Linked DNA regions of Methyloferula stellata AR4. The main gene of each other region encodes a partner of the protein of the gene in region 2 in a complex. Links are inferred from orthologs where the notes say so. Each region holds a gene or a part of one and is shown on either strand. Other genes may lie near its edges.

Region 1 (3,212 bases), 1.5 Mb from region 2 along the record:
CCAAGATGGTGGAACGTCGCGGAATGAGGTTCGCGAGTGGATTGAGGCGATCGCGGTACGCTTGCACTAATTACTTCTATCTGCATTTGTTACTTTGAACTAACTTACGACAAAGAGCCGGAACCTCGGCGGCTCGACGCGTCTTGGTGCCTCCCCTTCCCCCTTGCCCCCCGCTATGCTAACCCACCCCCATGCCGACCCGGATTGACCAAAGATTTCAAACCCTCAAGGCGGAGGGCCGCGCCGCGCTCGTCACTTTCGTGATGGCGGGGGACCCGGATCTCGCCACGTCGCTCGAAATCCTCACCGCGCTGCCGAAGGCGGGCGCCGATGTGATCGAAGTCGGCATGCCCTTCACCGATCCGATGGCGGACGGCCCGGCGATCCAGCAGGCGGGCCTGCGCGCGCTGCACGCAGGCACGACGCTCGCCAAGGTTCTGACGCTCGTCGCCGATTTCCGGCGCAGCGATGAAGCGACGCCGATCGTGCTAATGGGCTATTACAACCCGATCTATATTTACGGCGTCGCGCGCTTTCTGACCGATGCCAAGGCGGCGGGCGTCGATGGGCTCATCGTCGTCGATCTGCCACCCGAGGAAGACCGTGAGCTTTGCTTGCCGACACTCGAAGCGGGGCTTGCCTTCATCCGTCTCGCGACGCCGACGACCGACGACAAGCGCCTGCCGACTGTGCTCGCGCATACGTCCGGTTTCGTCTATTATGTCTCGATCACCGGCATTACCGGCGCGGCGGTGCCGGATTATAATCAGGTCGCTTCGGCGGTGCGCCGGATCAAGGGCCATACGGATCTGCCGGTCGCCGTCGGCTTCGGCGTGAAGAATGCGCAAAGCGCCGCGGCGATCGCGCGCGAGGCCGATGGCGTCGTCGTCGGCTCGGCCATTGTGGAGGTGTTGCGGGCTTCGCTCGATGCCGACAATAAAGCGACGGGCAAGACGGTCGAGGCGGTGACGTCGCTGGTGCGCGAGATCGCCGAGGGCGTGAAGAGCGCGAAGAGAGAGTTGGCGTGACGTTTGGTCCTGAAAAGTTGGCCCGACTTTTCGGATAGATCATGCGGTAAATAAGAGCATGATCCCGACCCTTCGAGACGCATGCTGCGCATGCTCCTCAGGGTGAGGGGATGCCTTATATGACCAACGCCCTCACCCTGAGGAGCCGCTGAAAGCGGCGTCTCGAAGGGTCGAAGCATCGAAGGGCGAGGGCGCCCAGACTTAGAGGCTCGTAAATTGGCTGAAACTCCAAGACCGAAAACCGAGGTTGCGATGAATTGGATCGCGAATGTGGTTCCGCCGAAGATCCGGTCCTTCCTGCGCCGCGAGACGCCGGAAAACCTCTGGGTGAAATGCCCCGAGAGCGGCGAGCTTGTGTTTCACAAGGATCTCGAAGCCAATCTCTTCGTCGTGCCGGGCTCCGGCTATCATATGCGCATGCCGGCGAAGGCGCGGCTCGGCGCGCTCTATGACGATGCGCATTACGAGGTGATCGCGACGCCGGAGGTGCCGCTTGATCCGCTCAAGTTCAAGGACGTGAAGCGCTATACCGATCGCTTGAAGGAAAACCGCCTGAAGACCAGCACGCCCGACTGCGTGACGGTGACGGCGGGCAAGATCGAAACGATCCCGGTGATCGCGGCGGTGCAGGATTTCGACTTTCTCGGCGGCTCGCTCGGCATGGCGGCGGGCGAAGCTATCGTCACCGGCATGTTGACGGCGGTGCAGCGCAAACTGCCTTTCATCATCTTCACGGCGTCCGGCGGCGCGCGCATGCAGGAAGGCATGTTCTCGCTGATGCAAATGCCGCGCACGACGGTCGCTGTGCAGCGCCTGCGCGCGGCGAAGCTGCCCTATATCGTCGTGCTCACCAATCCGACGACGGGCGGCGTCACGGCGTCTTATGCGATGCTGGGCGATATTCATATCGCCGAACCCGGCGCCGTCATCGGCTTTGCCGGCGCGCGCGTCATCGAACAGACGATCCGCGAAACCCTGCCGGACGGATTCCAGAAGGCGGAATATCTCGAAGCGCATGGCATGGTGGACATGGTCGTCAAGCGCCATGATCTGCGTGCAACCCTCGCGCGGCTCTGCGGATTGCTCACGCAGCCGCATGCCGCGGAAGCTGCGTAAAGAGCGCGGCTAAGGATAATTGATGGATCATTGGGACTCGATCCTTTCGCGTCTTCTATCTCTGCATCCGTTGAAGATCGACCTGTCGCTCGGCCGGATCGAGCGGCTGCTCAAGGATATGGGATCGCCGCAAGAGCGCCTGCCGCCGGTCATCCATGTGGCCGGCACCAATGGCAAGGGCTCGACGATCGCCTTCATGCGCGCGATCCTGGAAGCGGCGGGCAAGGGCGTGCATGTCTATACGTCGCCGCATCTCGTGCGCTTTCACGAGCGCATCAGGCTCGCGCATGAAGGCGGCGGACGGCTTGTCGGCGATGTCGAGCTCGCAGCGGCTTTGACCGATTGCGAGAAGCTCAACAAGGGCCTGCCGATCACCTTCTTCGAGATCACGACGGCGGCGGCGTTCAAGATCTTCAGCGAGCACAAGGCTGATTTTCTGCTGCTCGAAGTCGGCCTCGGCGGACGCATCGATGCGACCAATGTCATCGCGCATCCGGCGGCGACCACGATCACGCCGGTCTCCTTCGATCATCCGGAATATCTGGGCTTCACGGTCGAGAAGATCGCTTATGAGAAGGCGGGTATCTTGAAGGCGGGCGCGCCCGCCGTGTTCAGCACGCAGCAGGAGGATGCGCTCGCCGTGCTCGAACGCGAGGCGCTGCGCATCGGCGCGCCTTATTGGGTCGCCGGACAGGATTATACGGGGCGCGAGGAAAACGGCCGGCTGATCTACGAGGATACCGACGGCTTGCTCGATCTGCCGCTGCCGCGGCTTCCGGGCCGGCATCAATATAATAATGCAGCGGCGGCTATCGCGACTTTGCGCCGCCTCAATCTTGATCTGCCGGTCGAGGCCTTCGAGAAGGGCATGACACAGGCGCAATGGCCGGCGCGGCTGCAGCATCTCACGAAAGGCGAGGTGGTGGATCTCGCGCCGGAAGGTGCCGACATTTGGCTCGACGGCGGCCATAATGAAGATGGCGGCCGCGTGCTGGGCCAGGCCATGGCGGATTTCGAAGATAAGGTGCCGCGCCCGCTGATATTGATTTGCGGGACCTTGGCATCGAA
Region 2 (3,308 bases):
CCAATCCGCCTGGCGGATGATAATGCGTGATCTTGCCGGGCGAGGGCCTAAAGGTCGAAGGATGTTCCGCATTAATGCGGCATTCGATGGCATGGCCCTGCAGTACCACTTGGTCCTGGGTGATCGACAGCGGCGAGCCCGCCGCGATCTTGATCTGCTCGTTGACGAGATCGAAGCCGGTGATCATTTCGGTCACCGGATGCTCGACCTGGATGCGGGTGTTCATTTCAATGAAGTAGAATTTGCCGTCTTCGTAGAGAAACTCGATCGTGCCGGCGCCGGCATAGGCAAGCTCGCGCATGGCGGCGGCGCAGATCTCGCCGATTTCGGGCCGCTGCGCATCGTTCAAGGCAGGCGAGGGGCCTTCTTCCCAGACTTTCTGATGCCGCCGCTGCAGCGAGCAATCGCGCTCGCCGAGATGGATCGCATGGCCGCGTCCGTCGCCGAGCACCTGGACTTCGATATGGCGCGGCCGTTCGAGATATTTTTCGAGATAGACGGTATCGTCGCCAAAGGCCGCCTTCGCTTCGGTGCGCGCGGTCTCAAGGGCCGAGGAGAGATCATCGGCCGAATGCGCCACTTTCATGCCGCGTCCGCCGCCCCCCGCCGCCGCCTTCACGAGCACCGGATAGCCGATATCCTTGGCGATGCGCAGGGCTTCCTTGTCGTCGGTAATGCCGCCTTCCGAGCCCGGCACGCAGGGAATGCCAAGACGCATGGCCGTGCGCTTGGCTTCGATCTTATCGCCCATCAGGCGGATATGATCGGCCTTGGGACCGATGAAAGCGATGTGGTGCTCTGCCAGAATATCGGCGAAGCGGGCGTTCTCGGACAAGAACCCATAGCCCGGATGAACCGCTTCGGCGCCGGTGATCTCGCAGGCGGCGAGGATCGAGGGAATGTTGAGGTAAGAATCCCGCGCGGGCGGCGGGCCGACGCAGACGGATTCGTCGGCAAGCTTCACATGCATCGCCTCCTCATCGGCCGTCGAATGGATGGCGACGGTCGCGATACCGAGTTCCTTGGCGGCGCGCAGGATGCGCAAGGCGATTTCGCCGCGATTTGCGATGAGGATCTTGTCGAACATGTCCTACTGGTTATTTCATTATCCCGGAGCGGGAAAGGTCCGGGTTCGTCCGGCAGTTGAGTGAAGCGATTTTGGTCGGTTTCAGCCTGGGGCGCCAACCCTCTCCCCTTGGGGGAGAGGGTGGTCGGCGGAGCCGACCGGGTGAGGGGTGATAAGAAAACATAACCCCTCATCCGGCTTGCTTCGCAAGCCACCTTCTCCCGCAAGGGGAGAAGGAACACCCCGCCGCTTGCGCCTGACCTTCACTCAATGACCATCAGCGGCTGACCATATTCGACCGGCTGGCCGTCCTCGACCAGAATGCTGATCACGGTTCCGGCGCAGGGCGCGATGATTTCATTGAATGTCTTCATCGCCTCGACCAGCAGAATCTTGTCGCCAGCCTTCACATTGGTGCCAAGCTCGACGAAAGGCGCCGCCTGCGGCGAAGCGCGGCGATAGGCCGTTCCGACCATGGGCGACTTGACCGTGCCGGCACTTTCCGGCTTGGGCGCCGACGCTGCAGGTTCGGCTGCGGCTGCGGCAGGCTGCTGGACGGCTGGCTGGACCGCGACAGGTGGTCCGAAATTGCGCGCCACGCGTATGGCGAAATCGCCATTCTGGATTTCGATCTCGCTGAGGTTCAGGCGCGTTGCGATCTCGCCCAGCTTTTCGACGAGGCGCGTGTCGACGGCGCCCGGCGCCTGTCCTTTATCCGTATCCGGCCGCTCCTTCATGTCTCAACTCTCGCTTTTGGCCATATCGGCGAAGATCGCCGTGAGGGCGAGCTCGTAGCCGAGCGCCCCAAGACCCATGATGATGCCGCGTGCCGCGCCGGATATAAAAGAATGGTGACGATAGGATTCACGGGCGTGAATGTTGGAAAGATGCACTTCGATCACTTTGGCATTGGTGCCCTTGATAGCATCGATCAAGGCGATCGACGTATGCGAATAGGCACCGGCATTGATGATGATAGGGTCTCCGGCCTTGCCTGCTTCCTGAATCCAGGTGACGAGCTCGCCTTCGTGGTTCGATTGGCGGAACTGGAGAGCGACGCCATGCGTCTTGCAGATCGCGGCCAATTTCGCCTCGATATCGGCAAGCGTCTGGGTCCCATAGGTCTCCGGTTCGCGCGAGCCAAGGAGGTTGAGATTGGGTCCATTGAGGACGTGGATCGTTTTGGTCATTCGTTTTGAGCCGCGTCGGTGGATTTTACTGGAAACGAGCGCTGGAGGCTGTCCGAAGGAGGCGGGAAGCCGCCCTTCGAAAGGGCGGCCCATGCTCTAGCCGGGTTCTTTGGATGAGAAAAGCCTCGGCCGTGGCAAAACGCGGCCTTTTCCAGGTTTCTAATCGGCACGGCGCCGTTTTTTAACAAATGCCGCAGTGCGGTAAAGCCAAGGGCAGGACGCGCCGCAGCCTAAAGCGCGATCTATGGCCTTCGGTCGCGATCGGCTTTACGAGCAGGCGGCCTTGCCGCATTTGCGGACATTGTCGAGTTTCGCCTTCAATTGATCGTAGCCGACGGCGCCGACGATCACTTCGCCGCCGATCACATAGGACGGCGTCCCGTTCATCATGAGCCCTTTGGCGAGCTGATCGTTTTCGTCGATTCCCTCTTTTACGCTCGGCGCGATGGAATCCTTGTTCAGCTTGTCCATGTCGGCGCCGAGGTCCTTGGCGACGGCGAGCGCCTGTGCCTTGCCGACCGGGCCGCGCGAACCCAGGAGTTTTTGATGAAATTCCCAGAATTTGTCGCCCTTGAATTGATTGCGCGCGGCGGCCGCGATCGCCGCGGCCTCGATCGAGCCGGGCGAGAGGATCGGCAGATCCTTCAGCACCACGCGAAGGTCGGGGTTGTCCTTCATGAGCCGCGCCAGATCCTCCATGGCATGTTTGCAATAGCCGCAATTGTAATCGAAGAACTCGATCAGCGTGACCTTGCCGTTCGGGTTGCCGATCACCGCCTGGTTTTGCGACGTATAGAGCGGGCTTTCCTGATCGGAGAGGGCCTTTTCGCGTTTCAGGCTTTGCGCAACCTCTTCGCGGCGTTCCAATTCCGTGATCGCATCGCGCAGCACCTCCGGATTTTCCAGAAGATAGTTTTTGATGATCGATTGGATTTCGACCTTTTGCGGGTCTGAGAAACTCTCGGTTGCGAAGGCCGTGCCCGGCAGAAGGCAAAGCGTCAAAGCGGCGGCACGCAGGATGTTCAATGCCGGGATTTTGAAAAACATGAGGT

What was found.
Region 1: the proteins of accB (region 2) and accD are in contact, whole or in part, in a solved structure (PDB 8UXZ), measured with the Escherichia coli proteins. The link is inferred for Methyloferula stellata AR4 from one-to-one orthologs.

The regions. Positions count from the first base shown.
Region 1 is NZ_ARWA01000001.1:1,895,545-1,898,756, forward strand. The notes cover bases 321-3,212. They hold accD (acetyl-CoA carboxylase, carboxyltransferase subunit beta), read left to right. Parts: upstream 321-1,280; coding sequence 1,281-2,144; downstream 2,145-3,212. Other genes in these bases: trpA (tryptophan synthase subunit alpha), read left to right, coding at 321-1,028; A3OQ_RS0109335 (bifunctional folylpolyglutamate synthase/dihydrofolate synthase), read left to right, coding at 2,167-3,212. In the rest of the region: A3OQ_RS21900 (ATP-binding protein), read left to right, coding at 1-70; more of trpA, read left to right, coding at 192-320.
Region 2 is NZ_ARWA01000001.1:3,347,572-3,350,879, reverse strand. What follows is about bases 67-3,054. They hold accB (acetyl-CoA carboxylase biotin carboxyl carrier protein), read right to left. Parts: upstream 1,804-3,054; coding sequence 1,330-1,803; downstream 67-1,329. Other genes in these bases: A3OQ_RS0116500 (DsbA family protein), read right to left, coding at 2,524-3,054; aroQ (type II 3-dehydroquinate dehydratase), read right to left, coding at 1,807-2,256; accC (acetyl-CoA carboxylase biotin carboxylase subunit), read right to left, coding at 67-1,087. Outside these bases: more of accC, read right to left, coding at 1-66; more of A3OQ_RS0116500, read right to left, coding at 3,055-3,303. UniProt on the Escherichia coli protein: This protein is a component of the acetyl coenzyme A carboxylase complex; first, biotin carboxylase catalyzes the carboxylation of the carrier protein and then the transcarboxylase transfers the carboxyl group to form malonyl-CoA.